Regions from separate parts of the Saccharothrix xinjiangensis genome, predicted to be linked through region 2. Evidence: riboswitches for the same ligand, from Rfam matches in the RefSeq annotation. Region 2 holds a riboswitch; the other holds the start of a gene.
What was found. A riboswitch is a leader RNA that binds a small molecule or an ion and turns the genes downstream of it on or off. The one in region 2 is predicted to bind thiamine pyrophosphate.
Positions count from the first base shown of each region.

Region 1 (3,394 bases), 360 kb from region 2:
GGTTTCGTGGCCCGGCAGTCGTGCAATTCACACGAACGTGGAGGTAGGAGTGGCGCTGCGTGCACTGGAAGGGCGTGCGCTGGTCCTCGCGCCGTGGCTGTTCGGGCTGTCACTGCTCGGTCACCTGGCCATGGTCGCCTTCCAGGCGAAGATGACCATGGTGGACCTCATGGTCTACCGGAACGCCTCGCCGGAGCTGTTCACCGGGGCCCTCTACGAGTGGCGGCTGGAGGAGTTCTCCGACCAGTTCGCCCTGCCGTTCACCTACCCGCCGTTCTCCGCGCTGGTGTTCGTGCCGCTGTCCTGGGTGCCGTGGGGCGTGGCGCGCTGGTCCTGGCAGCTGGTCAGCCTGGCGTGCCTGTGGTTCGTCACCAGGAAGTCGCTCGACCTGGTCGGCAGCCGCGACCCGCGCCGGGCCCTGCTGTGGACCGGCCTGTTCATCTGGGTCGAGCCGGTCCGCACCACGCTGAACTACGGCCAGATCAACCTCGTCCTCGCCGCCCTGCTGCTGGGCACGCTGGTCGGCGCGCGGTCCTGGGCGCAGGGCGCCGGTGTCGGCGTCGCGGCCGGCCTGAAGCTCACGCCCGCGATCTCCGGCCTCTACTTCCTCGTCACCAGGCAGTACCGGGCGGCGGTGTGGTCGGTCGTCGCGTTCGCCGCCACGGTCGGCGTCGGCTGGGCGATCTCCCCGGCCCTGTCCTCGCAGTACTGGTTCCACCTGCTCGGCGACGCGGAGCGCGTCGGGCCCGTCGGCTCGGCGATCAACCAGTCGCTGCGCGGCGCGCTGAGCCGCACCCTCGGGCACGACGTGCAGACCGGGCCGGTGTTCCTGGCCGGCGCGGCGGTGGCCGCGGTCCTCGCCGGGTTCGCCCTGCACGCGGCGGTGAAGGCGAAGGACGCCCTGGCGATGATCGTCACCGTGCAGCTCCTGGGGCTGCTGGTGTCGCCGATCTCGTGGAGCCACCACTGGGTGTGGGCCGTGCCCGCCCTGATGTGGCTGCTGCACGGCACCTCGCACCGGCTGGCCAGGGTGACCGCGGTGGCGTGGCTGGCGGCGATCGGCAGCTACCTGATCTCGGTCCTGCTCATCGCGCAGGAGTCGATCTGGGTCATCCCGCGCCCCTGGCACCTGTCGGCGCTCGGCTGGGTCTACCCCGCGGTGGGGCTGCTCACCCTGGTCGCCGTCGCGGTGGCGCTGCGCGACAGGGGCCGGGACGACCGGTCACGCGAGGGCGTCGAGGATCGCGTCGACCTCCTGGGCCAGTGACACGTCCAGCGCGGTGATCCCGCCGCTGACGTGCGTCCAGCAGCGGAACGTCAGGGTGCGCCGGCGGATGTCGATGTCGGGGTGGTGGTCGTCGCGCTCGGCGACCTCCGCGACCCGGTTCACCACCTCGACGGCCTGGGGGAAGCTCGCCAGCTCGACGGTGCGCTCCAGCGCGGCCTCCCTGGCCCGCCACAGGGGCAGGGAGACCAGTTCGGCGTCCAGTTGGTCGTCGGTCAACAACTCGGCCTTGGGCATGGTCCGGATCCTGCCCGTTAAACTGCCGCTCCACCACGGGAGTCCGGTGTCGCGCCGGGCTGAGAGGAAGGCACGCAGGCCTTCGACCGTCCGCACCTGATCCGGGTCATGCCGGTGTAGGGAGAGATGATGTTCCGACCTCTGCTGTCCGCCGCCGCCGCGCTCGCGCTGCTCTCGGGCTGCTCGGTGGCCGCCACGGACGAACCCGCCGAGGGCGAGCGGGTGGTCACCCTGGTGACCCACGACTCGTTCGCCGTGTCGCAGGAGCTGCTGGACGCCTTCAAGGCCGAGACCGGCATCACGGTCAAGCCGCTGGCGAGCGGCGACGCCGGCGAGGTGACCAACAAGCTGGTCCTGACCAAGGACAACCCGATCGGCGACGTCGCCTTCGGCGTGGACTCCACCTTCGCCTCGCGGGCGCTGCGGGAGGGCGTGTTCGCCGAGCACGCCAGCCCGGAGGCGCGGCACGGCGCCCAGCGCTACCAGCTCGACCCGCCGAACCGGCTGCACGCCGTGGACGTCGGCGACGTGTGCCTGAACGTCGACGTGGCCGCGCTCAAGGACGTCGGCGAGCCCGCCCAGCTCGCGGACCTCGCCGACCCGAAGTACCGGGACATGCTGGTGGTGGAGGACCCGGCCACCTCGTCGCCGGGCCTGGCGTTCCTGCTCGCCACCATCGCCACCTTCGGCGAGGGGAACTGGCAGCGCTACTGGGGTCAGCTGACCGCCAACGGCGTCAAGGTCGTCAGCGGCTGGGAGGAGGCCTACACGCAGGACTTCTCCGGCTCCAGCGGCAAGGGGCCCCGGCCGGTCGTGGTGTCCTACGCGTCCTCGCCGTCGGCCGAGATCGGCGACGACGGCACGCCGCGCACCAAGGCCCTGCTCGACACCTGCTACCGCCAGGTCGAGTACGCGGGCGTGCTCGACGGGGCGAAGAACGCCGAGGACGCGGAGGCGGTCGTGGACTTCCTGCTGTCCGAGCGGTTCCAGGCCGACGTGCCCGGCCAGATGTACGTGTACCCGTCGCGGGAGGGCGTGGCGCTGCCCGGGGAGTGGGCGAAGGCCGCGCCGCTGCCGACGTCGTCCCGGTCGCTGCCCGCCGCCGAGGTCGACGCGAACCGCGAGCGCTGGGTGGCCGAGTGGCGCGCCCTGGTGCAGGGCTGACCGGCCCGGTGCCGACCGGCCCTGATCCGGCACCCCCCACCCGCGCACCCACACCCACCCCCACCCGCCGAACCCCGCGACACCCGGGCGCGGGGTGGGCGTGGGCGCTCGCGGCCGTCCTGCCGCTGGCGTTCCTGGGCGTGTTCTTCGCCTGGCCGGTGGCCGCGATCGTCGGGCTCGGCCTGGGCGGGGGCGGCGTCCTCCCGGTCCTGTCCGACGCCCGCACCTGGTCGCTGGTCGGCTTCACCCTCGGCCAGGCCGCCGCCGCGACGGGGCTCGCCCTGGTCGCGGGGATGCCGGTGGCGTTCGTGCTGGCCCGCTGCCGGGTGCGCGGCACGGGGGTGGTGCGGGCGGCGGTGATGGTGCCGTTCGTGCTGCCGACCGTGGTGGTGGGGCTGGCGTTCCGGGCGCTGTGGCCGGACGGCGGCGTGCTGCCGATCGTGCTGGCCAACGCGTTCTTCAACGTGGCCGTGGTCGCCCGCACGGTCGGCGGCCTGTGGGCGCGCGTCGACCGGCGCGCGGAGGACGCGGCACGGGCCCTGGGCGCGTCGCGGCCGAGGGCGTTCGCGTCGGTGGCGCTGCCCGCGCTGGCGCCGGCGATCGGGTCGGCCGCGTCGGTGGTGTTCCTGTTCTGCGCCACCAGCTTCGGCGTGGTGCTGGTGCTCGGCGGCGCGCGCCACCGCACCCTGGAGACCGAGATCTACCTGC
Region 1 covers NZ_BAAAKE010000001.1:3,558-6,951, reverse strand. Annotated here, with positions in the region: gene ABD223_RS00030 (mannosyltransferase) at 50-1,267, shown strand; gene ABD223_RS00025 (4a-hydroxytetrahydrobiopterin dehydratase) at 1,223-1,522, opposite strand; TPP riboswitch at 1,548-1,663, shown strand; gene ABD223_RS00020 (thiamine ABC transporter substrate-binding protein) at 1,649-2,686, shown strand; gene ABD223_RS00015 (ABC transporter permease) at 2,662-3,394, shown strand, end outside.
Region 1: another riboswitch for thiamine pyrophosphate. It lies ahead of ABD223_RS00020 (thiamine ABC transporter substrate-binding protein); the one in region 2 lies ahead of thiO (glycine oxidase ThiO).

Region 2 (3,394 bases):
CACCCCACCGCAGGACTCGACGCGTGCGCCCAGAACCGCTTGGGTATGCGCCCCGCCGACCGCGCCAGCCGACCGGCCTCCACGCCCGCGCGCATCGCCGCCGCCATCCGCTCGGGGTCCTGCGCCCTGGTCACCGCGGTCGCCAGCAGCACCGCCGAACAGCCCAGCTCCATGGCCAGCGCCGCGTCCGACGCCGTGCCCACGCCCGCGTCCAGCACCACCGGCACCGACGCGCGCGCCACGATCAGCTCGATGTTGTGCGGGTTGCGGATGCCCAGGCCGGTGCCGATCGGCGAGCCCAGCGGCATCACCGCGGCGCAGCCCAGCTGCTCCAGCCGCCACGCCAGCACCGGGTCGTCGTTGGTGTAGGGCAGCACCGTGAAACCGTCGTCCACCAGCCGCTCGGCCGCGTCCAGCAGCTCGACCGGGTCCGGCAGCAGCGTCCGGTCGTCCGCGTGGACCTCCAGCTTCACCCAGTCCGTGCCCAGCGCCTCCCGCGCCAGCCGGGCGGTCAGCACCGCCTCCGCCGCGGTGCGGCAGCCCGCCGTGTTCGGCAGCGCCTCGATGCCCAGCCGCGACAGCAGCTCCAGCACCCCGCCGCCGCCGGCGTCCAGGCGCCGCATGGCCACCGTGGTCAGCTCCGTGCCGGAGGCGACCAGCGCCCGTTCCAGCACGGCCAGGTTCGCCGCGCCGCCCGTGCCCATCACCAGGCGCGAGCCGAACTCCCGGCCCGCGATCACCAAGGGGTCGTCCACGTCAGCCACCCTGCACCGCGGTCAGCACCTCGACCACGGCGCCCTCGGGCACCGCGGTCGTGCCCCACGCCGCGCGCGGCACGACCTCGCCGTCCACCGCGACCGCCACCCCGCTCGCCGGGGCGCCGAGCAGCGCCAGCACGGCGTCGACGGTCGCACCGTCGGCCAGCTCGCGCTCCACACCGTTGACCTTGGCCTTCAGCAACTGCTTCCTCCTTCGCGGAGCAGGGCGACCACGCGCCGCGCCGTCACCGGCGCGAGCAGCAGGCCGTTGCGGTGGTGCCCGGTGGCGGCCAGCACGCCGGGTTCCAGCCAGCCGATCACCGGCGCGTTGTCGGGGCTGCCCGCCCGGAACCCGGCGGCGACCTCGGCCAGCGCGTACTCGGCGATGCCCGGCCACACCACCTCAGCGTCGCGCAGCAGGTCGCGCACCCCGCCGACGGTCACGTCGCCGTCGAAGCCCGCCTCGTACTGGGTGGCGCCCAGCACGAAGCCGTCCCGGCGCGGCACCAGGTACACCGGGCGGCCGGACACGTGCGCGCGGATGGTGTGCCGGGGCGGCGGCAGCGCGCCCGGCCGGGCCGCCAGCCGCAGGATCTCCCCCTTGACCGGGCGGATCACGGTCCGCAGCGCCGGGTGCAGGTCGCGGCTCCACGCGCCGGCCGCGATGACCGTCACGTCCGCCTCGCCCGGCTCGGCGGGGAAGCGCACCCCGTTCAGCTCGCACGCCCCGCGCAGCGCGCCCAGCAGCTCCCGGTTGTCCACGGCCACGTCGCCCGGCACGGACAGTCCACTCCGGACCGCGCCGAGACCCGGCTCCAGCGCCCGCAGCTCGCGGCCGGTCAGCCGGCGCGCCGAGCGGCCCGTCGTGCCCAGGTAGGCGCACAGCTGGTCCAGCACCTCGGCGTCCGCCCGGTCCACCGCCACCGCCAGCGTGCCCGCCGGGGACAGCTCCACGCCCAGGTCGCGGGCGAACCCCGGCCACAGGGCCAGCGACTCGACGCCGAGGCGCAGCACCTCCTCGTCACCCGGCCACGCCTCGGTGACCGGCGCCAACATGCCGCCCGCCACCCGGGAGCCGCCGTGCGGCGAGCCGTGGTCGACGACCTCGACCCGGAACCCGTCGCGCGCCGCGCACCACGCGACGGACAGGCCGATCACACCGCCGCCCAGGACGGTCACCCGCGTTGTCAAAGGCACTCACGCTCCCTGCGCCGGCATGACCCGGATCAGGTTCGACGGTCGGAGCGGACCACGCTCCCTCTCAGCCCGGTGATCTCCGGGCTCCCGTGCGGACCACCTCCACCGTAGCGCACGGGACGCCGCGGCCGTTACCGTGCGGCCGTGCCAGGACTCGACGGAGTACGGATCAGGCGGCGGCTCGCCGACGCGCGGCTCTACCTCTGCACGCCCGACCGGCCCGACCTCGCGGAGTTCGCCGACGCCGCGCTCGCGGGCGGCGTCGACGTCGTCCAGCTGCGCGACAAGGGCCTGGAGGCCCGGCAGGAGATCGCGGCCCTGGAGGTGCTGGCCGAGGCGTGCGCGCGGCACGGCGCGCTGCTCGCGGTCAACGACCGGGCCGACGTGGCGCTCGCCGTGGACGCCGACGTGCTGCACCTGGGCCAGGACGACCTGCCCGTGCCGCTCGCCCGCCGCGTCGTCGGCGACGACGTGGTGATCGGCCGCTCCACGCACGACGTGGCGCAGGCGAGGGCGGCGGCGGTCGAGCCGGGCGTGGACTACTTCTGCACCGGGCCGTGCTGGCCGACGCCGACCAAGCCGGGGCGGCCCGCGCCGGGCCTGGACCTGGTGCGCGCGACCGCCGGCGCGACCGACCGGCCGTGGTTCGCGATCGGCGGCGTCGACCGGGAGCGGCTGCCCGAGGTGCTGGCCGCGGGCGCGACGCGGGTCGTGGTCGTGCGGGCGATCACCGATGCCGAGGACCCCCGCGCCGCCGCCTCTTGGTTGAAATTTCAACTAGATGGCGTACAGTCGTCGGCGTGATGCCCGTGCTGTACCTGGGCCACGGGGCTCCCCCGCTGGCCGACGACGAACGGTGGACCGGCGAGCTGAGGTCGTGGTCCGCGACGCTGCCGCGCCCGGAGGCCGTGCTCGTGGTCTCCGCGCACTGGGAGGACGACCCGCTCACCCTGGGCGCGACCACGACCGTGCCGCTGACCTACGACTTCTGGGGCTTCCCCCGGCGGTACTACGAGGTCGCCTACCCCGCGCCCGGCGCGCCGGGGCTGGCGCGGGCGGTGGCCGGGCTGCTCGACCGGCCCGTCTCGCACGACGAGGGGCGGGGCCTGGACCACGGCGCCTACGTGCCGCTGAAGGAGATGTTCCCCGAGGCGGACGTGCCGGTGCTCCAGATGTCCATGCCGAGCCTGGACCCGCGGGAGCTGTTCGAGCTGGGCGGGCGCCTCGCGCCGCTGCGCGAGCAGGGCGTGCTGATCGTCGGCAGCGGGTTCATGACCCACAACCTGAGCTGCGTGGACATGTCCACCGGGCCCGACCACCGGCCGCCGTCGTGGTCGGCCGAGTTCGACGACTGGGCCGGGCGGGCGCTGGCGGCGGGCGACGTGGACGCGCTGCTGGACTTCCGGCGCAAGGCGCCCGCGGCCGTCGTCGCGCACCCG
Region 2 covers NZ_BAAAKE010000001.1:364,680-368,073, forward strand. Annotated here, with positions in the region: gene thiG (thiazole synthase) at 1-755, opposite strand, end outside; gene thiS (sulfur carrier protein ThiS) at 757-957, opposite strand; gene thiO (glycine oxidase ThiO) at 954-1,955, opposite strand; TPP riboswitch at 1,945-2,056, opposite strand; gene thiE (thiamine phosphate synthase) at 2,100-2,759, shown strand; gene ABD223_RS01740 (dioxygenase family protein) at 2,759-3,394, shown strand, end outside.